One region of the Amycolatopsis keratiniphila genome, then DNA from elsewhere that is predicted to be linked to it. Evidence: riboswitches for the same ligand, from Rfam matches in the RefSeq annotation. Region 1 holds a riboswitch; the other holds the start of a gene.
The links. Region 1 has a riboswitch for S-adenosylmethionine ahead of AORI_RS76210 (methionine ABC transporter ATP-binding protein). Riboswitches for the same ligand answer to the same signal wherever they lie in the genome.

Region 1 (7,168 bases):
CGGCCAGGATCTGGCCGACCTCGGCGAACAGACGTCGCCCTTCGCGTAGCCGTGTCTGCAACTCCTCGAGGAGCAGTTCGGCGTCACCTTCCGGCAGGTTGAGCGGGAAGGTCTTGGGAATGTTTGTGCTGGTCATCCCTCGATTGTCGAGGCAGATTCGAACGAATGCACGGTATCGATCGGGTGGATGATCATCACGCTCCGGCTGCGCTGACCTGCGCCGATCACACGGGAGTGGGATACGTGTCGGTTCGAAAAAGCCATCCGGATGGTGGGGGCGGGATCACGGCTCCGTGCTCGAATGGATCATCCGGTCCCACTCCTCGCGGAGCACCCCGTAGACGACGGAGTCGTGCACGCCTCCAGACCAGCGGCGAGCGCGTCGGAACCGGCCTTCCTCGACGAAGCCCAGCCGCCGGCCGACGGCGATCATCCCTGGGTTCCCCGAGAATGTGGCGAAGTCCAGGCGAAGGGTGTCGGTGCGGGCGAATAGGTAGGTCGTCCACAAGCGCAAGGACTCAGTGCCGTAGCCGCCGCCCCAGTACTGCTCGTCGTAGATCACCAGTCCCATCCGTCGCCAGTCGGTCTGCCTGCTTTCCCAGTACCAGCTGACCCTGCCGATCAACCGGTCGTCCCTCAGGTCGCATACGGCGAGGCTGGTGCGAGGATCGGATGGCTCGGCCTTGGCCGTGGTGAGCTCGCGCGCCGTCGAGTCGGCGGCCGCCGCGGTCGGAGTGCCGAAGTACGGCCCGTTCGTCTCGTGCCAAGGCCGCGCGGGATCGAGTAGGCCGCGCAGCGGTTGGAGGTCACCTGGCCTCCAGTCGCGCAACCGGACCTTCTCGCCTTCGAGTACGACGTCGTCCACCGGCCAATCGTGGCCTACCGGGGCTGGTTACGATCGTCGGGTGATTGAACTGCTCGGTCCTGCGGAGATCAGGGCGCTGGCGGCCGAGCTGGACGTACGTCCGACCAAGAAGCTCGGCCAGAACTTCGTGCACGATCCCAACACGGTGCGACGTATCGTCGACCTTTCGGGGGTCGGTGAAGGCGACGTCGTGCTGGAGGTCGGGCCGGGCCTCGGCTCGTTGACCCTCGGCCTGCTCGCGACCGGCGCCGAGGTCGTCGCGGTCGAAATCGATCCCGTGCTCGCAAGGCGCTTGCCGAACACCGCGGCCGAACGGGGCGGGGCCGAACGGCTGACGGTCGTCGGTGCGGACGCGCTGCGGATCACGGCGGACGACCTGCCCGCGCGTCCGACGGCGCTCGTGGCGAATCTCCCGTACAACGTCGCGGTTCCGGTCGTGCTTCACCTCCTTGCCGAGCTGCCGTCGCTGACCAGCGGCCTCGTGATGGTCCAGACCGAGGTCGCGGACCGGATGGCGGCCGGCCCCGGGAGCCGGACTTATGGCGTTCCGAGCGTCAAGCTCGCTTGGTACGGAAAGGCGCGCAAGGTCGCCGCCGTGCCTCGAGCGGTGTTCTGGCCTGTTCCGAATGTGGACTCCGCTCTGGTCGCTTTCGAACGGGGTGACGTGGTGTCGTCCGTGGAACGGGAGAAGTTGTTCGCGGTGGTCGACGCCGCCTTCTCTCAGCGACGGAAGACTTTGCGTGCCGCGTTGGCGTCATGGGCCGGTTCCGCCGAACGCGCGGGGGAACTGCTCGAGAAGGCGGGTATCGACCCCAAGACGCGCGGTGAGCAGCTGGACGTTCACCAGTTCGCGCGGATCGCCGCGGCTGTCGGCTGACCAACTGCCCGAGGTGTGACCGGCGCCGCGCGGACGTCCGCCGGGCCAGGTCAGCACGAGTGCGTAAGTCTTCTTCTCGATCTGTATAAGCCGACATCGTCTTAGCAGGTAGCGAGCCTGACGCAAGTCGGAGGCGCCTACTTCTGTTCCATTATATGGACACCCGATCCTGTATAATGGACGCGACCAGACGTGTGATCTGCGCCTACGCGCTTGCTTTCATCCAGTGGGATCGGTTTTACTCAGTGAGCCATCCCGAGCGACTGAGAGACCTGGCTCGCCGAAGTCGCAGCAACCACCCTCCACAGGGCAGGTGCTACAGCCAGGACCGATGGAGGCTGTGCCTAATGAACAGGGTCACCCACCCGCTCCTGCTGACCAGGCGACGTGTCGTCGATGAAGGTCGCCGCACGGTAAGTGCGTGTCGACGCTCCACCGTTACTGCCTGAGTCCTTTCGCCTTTACCTCTGAAACCCGTCCGTTCCCGGACGGTCACTCGGTGACGGTCGGCGCGCTCGAAAGATGCAGCGCCCCATTCGCATGGAGCCTCTCGTGATCACTGTCGAAAACCTGTCCAAATCCTTTCCCCTCAACGGAAATCCCGTCGTCGCGCTGCGCGATGTGAGCGTGGACATCCAGGCGGGCTCGCTGTTCGGAGTCGTCGGCCCGGCCGGTTCCGGCAAGTCGACCCTCGCTCGTTGCATCGGTCTTCAGGAGCGTCCCGACCGCGGCGTCGTCCGCCTCGACGGGCTCAACACCGGGACCCTCGACGGACGCCGTCTGCGCGAGATCCGGCGGCAGGTCGGCGTCGTGAGCACCAAACCGGAACTGCTTGCCGAGCGCACCATCGCCGGCAACATCGCGTCGCCGCTCGAACAGCTCGGTCTCGACGGGCCGCAGCGTCGCAACCGGGTCGGCAATCTGCTGGACCTGGTCGGCCTCACCCCGCGGGCGGGGCAGCGGCCGGGCGAACTGTCCGAAGGGCAGCTGCGCCGCGTGGCCATCGCCAAGGCGCTGGCCGCGGGGCCGTCTGTGCTCTTGGCCGACGACCCGACCGCAGGTGTGCAGTCCGAGGAGTCCGGCGCGGTTCTGACCGTGCTCGACCGGGCGCGTGCCGAGCTCGGAGTCACCGTGCTGCTCACTACTCCCGACGCCGGCGTCGTGCGCCGTGTCTGCGACGACGTCGCGGTTCTGGAGGCCGGGGCGATCGTCGAGCGTGGAACCGTGCTCGATCTGGTCTCCGACCCGAACAGCCGGACCGCGCAGGCGCTGCTTCCCGCGATCGAGACCGGGCGGGCGCAGGCCTCGAAGTACGACCGCGCGGTGGACGTCGTGCTCGTCGGCTTCGCCTCGGTCGGTGCGCTGCTTCCGGAGGCCGCTGGTCGCTTCGACGTCGAACTCGCCACGATCGGCGGCGGCCTGACCCGGATCGGCGACACGCCGGTGGGCCGGTTCCGTCTCGGTGTGCGCGGCGAACGCGCGGACGCCGCGCTCGCCTGGATCGCCGAACGTGGCGGCCACGTGACCCACCCGGTCCGCGGACCGCAGGGCGTCGCTGCCTGATTTCTCCACGTACGGGCCGCTCAGGACGAAAACCGTCCGGGGCGGCCCGTACGTGTGTCCGACTCGTCCTGTTCTCTTTTCTCCTGGTGACAGCGCAAGTGGAGCGGCCACGTAGGCTTGACGGGTGCTCGCCGTCGTACCGCCCCCAGTGACCGTCAGGGTTCCCGCCAAGGTCAACCTGCACCTGTCGGTCGGTGACGTACGCCCGGACGGCTACCACGAGCTGGTGACCGTGTTCCAGGCGCTTTCCTTGACCGACGAGGTGACCGTCGCGGTCACCGAGGACCCCGGCGTCGAGGTCTACGGCGAAGGCGAAGGCTCCGTACCGACGGGGGCCAACAACCTCGCTTGGAAGGCCGCTCAGGCGCTGGCGGCCCACGTCGGCAAGGCGGACGGCGAGTCCAAGGTCAGGGTGGTGCTGCGCAAAGGCATCCCGGTAGCGGGCGGGATGGCCGGGGGCAGCGCCGACGCGGCCGCGACCCTGGTGGGACTCGCGTCGCTCTGGAAGCTCGACATCTCCCGGGACGAACTGGCGGGTATCGCCGCGAAGCTCGGCAGCGATGTCCCGTTCGCGCTCTACGGCGGGACAGCGTTGGGCACCGGCCGAGGTGAGCAACTGGTGCCGGTCCTGTCGCGGCACACCTTCCATTGGGTCCTGGCCTTCGACCAACGTGGTCTTTCGACTCCGAGGGTGTTCGGCGAGCTGGACAAGTTGCGTGAAGAGGGCAGCCCGCCGCGGATCGGTTCGCACACTCCGGTGGTCGAGGCGTTGGCCTCCGGTGACCCGCGGCAGTTGGCGCTGCTTCTCGGCAACGACCTGCAGGCGGCCGCCGTCTCGTTGCGGCCGGGGCTGCGCCGCACCTTGCGGGCCGGCGTGAACGCGGGCGCGCTCGCCGGCACCGTCTCCGGATCCGGGCCGACCTGTGCCTTTCTGTGCGCGGATGCCCAGTCGGCCGTCGAGGTCGCCGCGGAGCTGTCCGGTGCGGGTGTCTGCCGCACGGTGCGCGTCGCACACGGGCCGGTGCCCGGAGCCCGGCTGGTCGGCGGTGACGACGCGCCGCGGCCGTCACCGCCGCGGGTGCACGCGTGAGGGTGTCCGAAAAGGACATCGACTAATTCGTTGTGGTGCAAGCTTTTCGGAAAGGATCGGCTGAGGCATGGCCAACTTGGTCAACCTGGAGTCGGTGAGCAAGTCCTTCGGGGTGCGCCCGCTGCTCGACGGTGTTTCGCTCGGTGTGGCGGAGGGGCAGCGTATCGGCGTCGTTGGTCTCAACGGCGGTGGGAAGACGACGCTGTTGGAAGTTCTCGCGGGGATCAGCGAACCGGATACGGGACGGGTCAGTCAGGTCCGTGGCCTGAGGATGGCCGTCGTCACCCAGCGGACCGAGCTCCCCGCCGGCAGCACCGTCGGAGATGTCGTGCTGGAGCGCTACGGCGCTGAGCACGAGTGGGCCGCTGACGCACGAGTCCGGTCCATTATGGACGGTCTCGGGATCACCGCTCTCGGCCTCGAGAAGGAAACAGCGAACCTGTCCGGTGGCGAACGCCGCCGGGTGGCGCTGGCCGCCGCTCTGACCGGTGAACTGGACCTCGTCGTCCTCGACGAGCCGACCAACCACCTGGACGTCGAAGGCGTGCGCTGGCTCGCGGATCACCTGTTGAACCGCAAGATCGCGGTCGTGGTCGTCACGCACGACCGGTGGTTCCTCGACACGGTCGCGAGCCTGACCTGGGAGGTCACCAACGGTCGCGTCGAGCAGTACGAAGGCGGGTACGCGGACTGGATCTTCGCGCGAGCGGAGCGGGCGAGGCTGGCGGCGACGGCCGAGGAAAAGCGGCAGAACCTGGCGCGTAAAGAGCTCGCCTGGCTGCGTCGGGGCCCGCAGGCCAGGACCTCGAAGCCCCGCTACCGCGTCGAGGCGGCGGAGGCGCTGATTTCCGACGTGCCGGAACCGCGTGATTCGGTCGAGCTGCAGGCGTTCGCCCGCCGGCGGCTGGGGAAGACCGTGCTGGAGATCGAGGACGCCACGTTGACCGTCGGCGACCGCACCCTCCTCGATCACGTCACCTGGCGGATCGGGCCCGGCGACCGGGTCGGTCTGGTCGGCGTCAACGGGTCGGGCAAAACGACGCTTCTCAAACTGCTCGGTGGCGACAAGGAGCCCGAAACGGGCCGGCGCATCCAGGGCAAGACGGTCAGCCTCGCGCATTTGCGGCAGGAACTCGACGACCTGCCGGGAGATCTGCGCGTGCTGCAGGCGATCGAAGAGGTGTCCGGCCGGGTCGTGTTCGGCAAGCAGGAGCTCACCGCTTCACAGCTCGCCGAAAAGCTGGGGTTCCCCGCGGCGAGGCAGTGGACGCCGGTCGAAGACCTTTCCGGTGGTGAACGGCGCCGCCTGCAGCTGTGCCGGCTTCTGATGGCCGAGCCCAACGTGCTGTTGCTCGACGAGCCGACGAACGATCTCGACATCGACACCTTGCAGCAGCTCGAAGACCTGCTGGATTCCTGGCCGGGCAGCCTCGTCGTCGTCTCGCACGACCGGTACCTGGTGGAACGCGTCTGCGACACGATCGTCGCCTTGTTCGGCGACGGGCAGGTGACCCACTTGCCGGGCGGGATCGAGGAGTATCTGGACCGGCGCGCGAAGAGCCTGGAGAAGGCCGGCAGTGACCGGAAGGCAGGCAACGCGCAGGTCTCCGCGCCCAAGAAGAGCGCCGCGGAGCAGCGTGCCGCGCAAAAGGAGCTGTCCCGTCTCGAACGCAAGCTCGACCAGCTGCACGCGAAGGAGGAGAAGCTCCATGCGGCGCTGCTGGCCGCGGCGACCGATCCGACGAAGCTCATCGAGCTGAACACCGAATTGAAGGCCGTCGAAACGGAGAAAGAGGAGGTCGAAGCCCAGTGGCTCGAGACCTCCGAAGCGATCGAATGAGTTCGCTCGACGGCGCGCGGGTCTTCCAGCGAGGACAGTAGTGTGACGCGCATGAGTCGGTTCGTGGACACGCTCGTCGCCACCGCGGCGGGGCGAGGTCAGCAGCGGGGAATGGTCACCGGGGAGCCCAAGGAGCCGGTTCGGCGGACCTGGGCCGAGATCCACGAGCAGGCCAAGCGGGTCGCCGGGGGTCTGGTGGCGGCCGGGCTGGAGCCCGGCAAAGCGGTCGCGGTCCTGGCGGCGGCGCCGTCACTGATCGCGCCGACGGTTCAGGCGGTTTGGCTCGCCGGCGGCAGCGTGACGATGCTGCACCAGCCGACGCAGCGCACCGACCTCGCGGAATGGGCCGAGGACACCGTTCGCGTGCTGCGGATGATCGGTTCCGGCTTGGTTCTGCTCGGCGAGCCGTTCGACCAGCTGGCGCCGGTGCTCACCGAGCACGGCATCGCCTTCCAGGTCATCACCGAACTGCTCGAGGCGGAGCCGCTGGCGGAGCCCGTGCCGACGGCCGAGTCGGACACGGCGCTCCTGCAGCTGACCAGCGGGTCGACGGCCGACCCGAAGGCCGTTCAGATCACCTACGGGAACCTGTATTCGAACGTCAAGGCGATGGTCGATCGGGCCGAGTTCGACTTCGACGTCGACGTGATGGTCTCGTGGCTGCCCACCTTCCACGACATGGGGATGGTCGGCTTCCTGACGGTCCCGATGACGTTCGGCGTCGAACTCGTCAAGATCACGCCGCTCGAGTTCCTGTCGGGACCGCTGATCTGGCCGCAGCTGATCAGCAAGTACAACGGCACGACCACAGCCGCGCCGAACTTCGCGTACGCGATCGTGGGCAGGCGGATGGCCCGCGTCGAGGACGACAACGCGTACGACCTCTCGAAGCTTCGGATCGCGTTGAACGGCGCCGAGCCGATCGATGAAACG
Region 2 (7,168 bases), 1.5 Mb from region 1:
GTGCGTCGTGGCGTACTCGAGCGGGCAGCTCGCCCACGCGTCGGGACTGCTCGCCACCTACGTCGCCGCCTTGGTGCTGGGGAACTCGAAGCTGCCGCACCGATCGGACACGCTCTCCTTCGCCGAAGGGCTCGGCTGGCTCGCGCAGATCGGCCTGTTCGTGCTGCTCGGCCTGTTCGCCTCGCCGAGCAGGATCTTCGAAAGCCTGGTCCAGGGCCTGGTCGCGGGCGCGGTCGTGTTGCTGCTGGCCCGCCCGCTGTCGGTGTTCCTGTCGGCGCTGCCGTTCAAGATCCCCTGGCGGGAACAGGTGTTCCTGTCCTGGGCCGGGCTGCGCGGAGCGGTCCCGATCGTGCTCGCGCTGATCCCGCTGTCGTCCGGGGTGCCCGGCGCGCAGGAGCTGGTCGACGCGGTGTTCGTGCTGGTCATCGTGCTGACGCTGCTCCAGGGGGCGACGCTGACCCCGCTCGCGCGAGCGCTCGGGCTGGCCCAGCACGCCGAGGCGCACGAGATCGACGTCGACTCCGCGCCGCTCGACGAGATGGGCGCGGAACTCCTGCAGGTCCGGATCAACACCGGATCGAAGATGCACGGCGTCTACCTGGCCGAGCTGCGGCTGCCGGTGGGGGCGACGATCAGCCTCCTCGTCCGCGACGGCACCGGCTTCACGCCGAACAAGAACACGCGGCTTCAGGAACGCGACCAGTTACTCGTCGTGACCACCGCCGAGGTCCGTGACGCGGCCGAACGACGCCTGCGGGCGGTCGACCGCGCCGGCCGCCTGGCCAGGTGGAAGGGCGAATCCGGCCAGTAGATCACGAACCGGCACCAGCTGTTCGTCGGTTGATCTCAGAAAATTCTTCCCTTTTGTACTCCCTTTGGATTACTTTCCCCGCAATCGACTCCATCGAATGGGTGAGTGTCACGGGGTAAGGAGTACGCAAGGTGACGAAACTTCCTGCGCGGTTCGCCGGTCTGGGGGTTACCGCGACCCTCGTCGGGGTGGTTCTCGCGGCCCCGACGGCGACAGCGGCCGGCGCCTTTCCCGCGTTCGGGCTGCCCTTCGACACGGGCCAATCCGTCTACTCGGCAGGCATTCACTCGGACAACGGGAACTCCGGCGTGAAGAACGCCATCGACTTCAGCCCCGGCGACAAGACCGTTCGCGCCCCGCTGGCGGGCACCGTCCGGATCCAGCACTGCTCCGGTGGCGACTGGGTGACCGTCGACCATGACGGCGGCTGGCGCACCGGGTACTACCACATGGAGAACATTTCGGTCACCGACGGCCAGAAGGTCGCCCCGGGCGACGCCCTCGGCCGGACCGGCAACGCGCTGCCCTGCGGTGGCAGCAGCACCGGCGCCCACGTGCACTTCACCTTGTGGACCCTGCCCACGGTCGCCGCCCAGGGCGGCGACTCGCGCGACTTCGGGGTCGGCGCGGGCAACTGGGACGGCAAGTCCTACGACGAGGTCTCGACCAAGGTCGCCGAGGCTTACGGCGAAGCGGTCGACGGCAAGACCTTCGGCGGCTGGCAGTTCACCGCGGGCGCCGATCAGTACTCGGGTACCGCGACCGAACTCTCCTCCCGCGCGACCATCGGGCTGCCCGGCCGATTCCGGGTCTGACCTGCCGTTGCCCGGCGCGGCGCGGCGCCGGGCAACGGTGTTTCCCGCTCACCGGGCACGTGAGCGGCGTCTCAAGATGCGGACGAGGGCTGGCTCGATCGGCCGCTCATCCGCTAACTTCGTCCGTAGGTCACGAGTGTCAGCGTCAAGCCCCGGCTAGCTGACCGGCAACCCTCCTTCCGCGGTGGGGTGCCCCGGGTGAGGACCTGGCTCGTCGCGCGGTGCGACGGGCAAGCGCGGGATCCTCGTCGGGTCCCCTGGCCCGGAGGATGACGATGACCCTCGCTCTCGAACGCACCAGCACCCCTGCTGAAACCGTTGCCACGCACGAAATCCCGGCGGTCGCCTGCGCCGATCTGCGGGTTCCGCTGGTCACCGGCGGCGACATCGGCTACGCCAACCTCGATCACGCGGCGAGTGCCCCGTGTCTGGACAAGGTGCGCGCCGCGGTCGACGAGTTCCTGCCCTGGTACGCCAGCGTGCACCGCGGCGCGGGGTTCGCCTCGCAGGTCTCCACCAAGCTCTACGAGCGCACACGCGGAATCCTGCGGGACTTCGTCGACGCGCGATCGACCGACACCGTCGTGTTCACCCGCAACACCACCGATTCCTTCAACCTTCTGGCGCGCAGCCTGCCGAAGCACACGTCGGTCGTGGTGTTCGACACCGAGCACCACGCCGCGCTGCTGCCGTGGAAGGGCCCGAACGTCCGCCGGATCGAGACGCCGCGCACCCGCCTCGCCGCGGTGTCTGCTGTGGACGAAGCGCTCGCGGACTGCCCGCAGGGACCGCGGCTGGTGGTGCTCACCGGCGCGTCCAACGTGACCGGGGAACTGTTGCCGGTCAAGGAGATCGCGGCCGTCGCGCGGCGGCACGGCGCCCGCATCGCGCTCGACGCGGCCCAGCTCGCGCCGCACCGGAAGATCTCGGTGCGCGAACTCGACGTTGACTACGTCGCGCTGTCGGGCCACAAGCTGTACGCGCCTTTCGGTGCCGGCGCGCTGATCGGCCGCGCGGACTGGCTGCGCGCGGCCCAGCCGTACCTCGCCGGCGGCGGCGCGACGAAGCTCGTCAGCCGTGAATCCGTGGTCTGGAATTCCGGACCTGAGCGGCACGAAGCCGGTTCGCCCAACACTGTCGGCGTCTACGCGCTCGGGGTCGCCTGCGAGACCCTGGCCGCGAACTGGGACGGCATCGTCGCCCACGAAGAGGAACTGCTCGCGCGGCTGCGTCGCGGCCTCGCCGCCATTCCCGGCTTCGCCGAATTGCGGCTGTTCGACGCTCCGGTCGACCGCGTCGGCACGCTCAGCTTCGTCGTCGACGGATTCGAACCCGGCTGGCTCGCCGCGGTCCTGTCCGCGGAGTACGGCATCGGCGTGCGGGACGGCGCGTTCTGCGCGCACGTGGCGACCAAACGGCTGATCGCCGTCGCCGGTTCGTCGGGGCAGCAGGCCGTGCGCGTGAGCCTCGGCCTCGGCAGCACCACCGAGCACGTGGACCGGATCGTCCTGGCGCTGCGCCAGATCGTCGCCCGCGGCGCGCGCTGGCAGTACGAGAAGCCGGAAGGCCGCTGGGTGCCGGAAAACGATCCGCGGGAGCTTCCCCCGTTCTGCGCCTGAGCCACTACCCTCACCCCGCATGGGGAACGAACGACCGCGTTACTGGTTCCCGCTGGCGTTACTGGGATTCGCCCAGCTGCTGGTGGTGGCCTTTTCGCTGGGCGGGATCCGGTCCGGGGGTTGGTTCGCCTACGCGCCCGCGACGGGCGATGGGCAGTTCCTGACCCAGAATCTGTACGCGGTCGGGGACGGCGGGGTCTTCGGTTCGGTGAATTCGGTGTCGTTCTCCGGTCTCGGCCGGAACGACGGCTGGCTGTTCGCCGTGTTCGCGGTCTACCTCGGCACGGTGCTCTTCTACGCCCTTCGGACGAAGACCATGCGGTGGTGGAAGGTCGCCGCGATCGCGCTCGGCGGCCTGGTCGCCATCGCACTGGCCGACCTGGTCGGCTACTGGGAGTTCGACCTCGGCGGGGACACCCGGAGCGCGATCCTGCTGACGATCGGCCTGCTCCTGCTCGCCTGGCTGGACCGCAGCGTGCTGGTGCTGGCCGTGGCCGCGGCGTTCGTGCTCTGCGCGGTCGTGCCCGCACGAGGACAGCTCGCGCTGGTGCTGTCCTCGCTGGTCGCGCTCGCCGGGGCGTTCGCGGCCCTGCTGAGCAGGCCGAAGGCGGCCGCCGAGGAGGCCTGAACACGCTCAGTGGACAATGGGGGAGTGAGTACAGAGCCCGAAACGGCGCCACCGTCGCCGCCGCTGCCCAAGAAGCGCGTCGCCGTGGTGTTCGCCGTCGCCGCGGTGCTGTGGGGGATCGACCTCCTCACCAAGCAGATCGCCGTGTCCACGCTGGAGGGCAAGCAGCCGGTCGAGTTCCTCGGCGGGCTCGTGTACTTCCAGCTGGTGCGCAACCCCGGTGCCGCCTTCTCGATGGCGACCGGGCTGACCTGGGTGCTCGCGCTGGTCGCGATCGCCGTCGTGATCGCCATCGTCTGGCTGTCCCGGCGGCTGCGCTCGGTCGGCTGGGCGATCGGCCTCGGCCTCGTGCTGGCCGGCGCGCTCGGCAACCTGACCGACCGGATCTTCCGCGCCCCCGGCCCGCTGCAGGGGCACGTGGTCGACATGATCTCCGCCTTCGCGCCGAACGGGCAGGGCTGGGCGATCTTCAACGTCGCCGACTCCGCGATCTGCGTCGGCGGCGTGCTCATCGTGATTCTTTCCTTGCTGGGCAAGGACTACGACGGAACATCCACAAAGGACAAGAAGAAGGCGGCGACCGAATGAGCGCGCGCATGCTGCCCGTCCCCGACGGGCTCGACGGAATGCGCGTCGACGCGGGGCTGGCGAAGCTGCTGGGACTTTCCCGCACCGTCGTGGCGGAACTGGCCGAATCCGGTGAGGTCTTCCTCGACGGCAGGCCCGCCGGGAAGTCGGACCGGCTGACCGCCGGCGGGCTGCTCGAAGTGACGCTGCCCGATCCGGCGTCGGCCGTCGAGGTCGTCGCGGAGCCCGTCGAGGGGATGAAGATCCTGCACGACGATGACGACATCGTGGTGATCTCGAAGCCGGTCGGCGTCGCCGTGCACCCGAGCCCAGGCTGGACCGGGCCGACCGTCGTCGGCGGGCTCGCCGCCGCCGGGCTGCGCATCGCGACCTCGGGCGCGGCCGAACGCCAGGGTGTCGTGCACCGGCTGGACGCCGGCACCACCGGCGTGATGGTCGTGGCGAAGAGCGAGCACGCGTACACCGTGCTGAAGCGGGCGTTCAAGGAACGCACCGTCGACAAGGGCTACCACGCCATCGTCCAGGGCCACCCGGACCCGACGCGCGGCACCATCGACGCGCCGATCGACCGGCACCCCCGGCACGACTACAAGTTCGCCGTCGTCCAGGGCGGACGGCCGAGCGTCACGCACTACGAGGTCGTCGAGGCCTTCCGCGCCGCTTCGCTGGCGCAGATCAAGCTGGAGACCGGCCGCACGCACCAGATCCGCGTGCACTTCTCGGCGCTCAAGCACCCGTGCGTCGGTGACCTGACCTACGGCGCCGACCCCGTGCTGGCGCGCAAGCTCGGGCTTTCGCGGCAGTGGCTGCACGCGAAGACGCTCGCCTTCGCGCACCCGGCCGACGGGCGCTGGGTCGAGTTCGAGTCGGAGTACCCGGACGACCTGGCGAACGCGCTGCGGATCCTGCAGGACGAGAACTAGCCGCTTGCCGCATTTAGTCCTCTGAATGCGGCCGGGGTACGTGAAGGACCCCTTCATTGCGTCTAGCGCAGTGAAGGGGTCCTTCACGTACTTGAGGGGGTGCTTGGATGTCATGAAAGGGTCGTTCAGGACGAAATATGTCCTGAACGACCCTTTCATGACATCCGGGGGAGTCGCGAAGGCCTAGTTCCCTCGGCTGAGCCGCGTGAAGGGGTCCTTCACGCGCAACCGTTGTGGCGTGTGGGTCTTCCGTGACCGTTGAGGCGATCGGCGGGCCGTGAAGGCCTCCTTCACAACCCTGAGGGTAGGAAAGGAGGCCTTCACTACCGTTGCCTCATTGCGTCCTGAAGAGCCGCATTTAGTCCTCTGAATGCGGAGACAGAGGGCGCGTCAGTCCTCGATCGACCAGGTCAGCGTGCGCTCGTCCGGTTCCGGCCGCGGTGACCAGCGCACGGCGACCACGCGGGTGGCGTCCGGCAGCACGTAGACGGTGTGCCCGCCGAGGGTCTCACCGGGCCGCACGCCGATCTTGTGCGGCGGCCGCGACGTCAGCGAGACCGGAGCTTTCGCGATCGGCTTGCCGTCCGCGGTGAGCAGTTCGAGGTAGTTGTCCGGAAGCGACACGAACGGGATGTTCCCGCGGTTGGTGATCTCGGTGTGCACCACGACCGACCGTTCCCCGGCCTCCAGCGAGTAGCCCGCCGCGCTGAACAGGTAGTCCGCCGGGTCCTGGACCTCGAGCAACTGGACGGTGAGCTGTTCGCCCTCCAGGCCCTGGGTCTCCATCACGTCGCCGGTCCGGCCCTTCTTGCCCTCCGGGGCGGCTTGCGGAGTGACCTGCTGCTCGTCGCCGCGCGCCCAGGACGCGGTCTGGGGGACGCCCCAGGTGCTCATCACCGGGTCGGCGGGCGCCATCGGCGGCGGGGCGAACTGCTGCTGCGGCGGGGCAGGCGGACGCGGCGGGGGCTGCGGCGGCGCCATCGGCTGGCGCACCGGGGCCGACGGCGGACCCGGGTAGCGGCCCGAAGGCGTGCCGTGCACGTTGTACGCGCCCGAAGGCGTCCCCTGGACGTTGTACGGCCCCGAGGGCGTGCCCTGGATGTTGTGCGGCCCGGAGTGTCCCGGGGGACGCTGAGGTTGTTGCGGGGGCTGTTGGGCCCAGGAGGGCGGGGCGCTCGAGATCGCGGCCCGCAGCCCGTTCGGGTCGCTCTCCACGCCCACGAGCAGCGGCAACCCGCTGCCCGAGAGGGCGACCAGGCGGTACGCGACCTCGCGCGGATCCATCCCGACCTTCGCCGCGAGTTCGTGTACGGCCGCCTTGCCCAGGTCCGCGAGGGCGGCGAGCAGGCGGATGTCCACGGGATCGGTCACGGCCACGTCGGGGAACGCTACCGTCTCGCCTCCGGCGCCGCGGGGAGAGGCCGCAAATCCCGGCTTCGGTAGTACTCGCTCTCCATTAGGGTCGGGGATACCGCCTCCATCGACCACTGGGGAAAGCAAACATGAGCCAAGTCTCCGCCCTCGCCGACGAGTTCGTCGAAGCCCTCTTCGACGCCGAGCCGGTCATGCCCGCTTTGCAGGGCTTCCGTCCGGAATCGACCGGCCTCACCGATCTCAGCGAGGCCGCGGGAGACGCTTTCCGCGCGCGGCTGGCCGGGCTCGCCGAGCGGGCCGAGGCACTCGCCACGGACGGGTTGAGCGCGGAGGAGAAGACCACCCGTGACGTCCTGATCGCGATGGCGCGGGCGAGGATCGCCCTGCTGGACTCGCGGTTCGTCGAGTTC

Region 2: another riboswitch for S-adenosylmethionine. It lies ahead of AORI_RS68970 (aminotransferase class V-fold PLP-dependent enzyme); the one in region 1 lies ahead of AORI_RS76210 (methionine ABC transporter ATP-binding protein).

The regions. Positions count from the first base shown of each region.
Region 1 covers NC_021252.1:7,845,922-7,853,089, reverse strand. The annotation lists gene AORI_RS83115 (DUF222 domain-containing protein) at 1-136, opposite strand, end outside; gene AORI_RS76220 (GNAT family N-acetyltransferase) at 284-865, opposite strand; gene rsmA (16S rRNA (adenine(1518)-N(6)/adenine(1519)-N(6))-dimethyltransferase RsmA) at 906-1,742, shown strand; SAM riboswitch class I at 1,990-2,080, shown strand; gene AORI_RS76210 (methionine ABC transporter ATP-binding protein) at 2,295-3,305, shown strand; gene AORI_RS76205 (4-(cytidine 5'-diphospho)-2-C-methyl-D-erythritol kinase) at 3,430-4,395, shown strand; gene AORI_RS76200 (ABC-F family ATP-binding cassette domain-containing protein) at 4,463-6,235, shown strand; gene AORI_RS76195 (fatty acyl-AMP ligase) at 6,287-7,168, shown strand, end outside.
Region 2 covers NC_021252.1:6,336,034-6,343,201, reverse strand. The annotation lists gene AORI_RS68980 (potassium/proton antiporter) at 1-811, shown strand, start outside; gene AORI_RS68975 (M23 family metallopeptidase) at 943-1,626, shown strand; SAM riboswitch class IV at 1,755-1,869, shown strand; gene AORI_RS68970 (aminotransferase class V-fold PLP-dependent enzyme) at 1,902-3,245, shown strand; gene AORI_RS83055 (hypothetical protein) at 3,265-3,873, shown strand; gene lspA (signal peptidase II) at 3,898-4,461, shown strand; gene AORI_RS68955 (RluA family pseudouridine synthase) at 4,458-5,384, shown strand; gene AORI_RS68950 (AsnC family protein) at 5,775-6,761, opposite strand; gene AORI_RS68945 (DUF885 domain-containing protein) at 6,887-7,168, shown strand, end outside.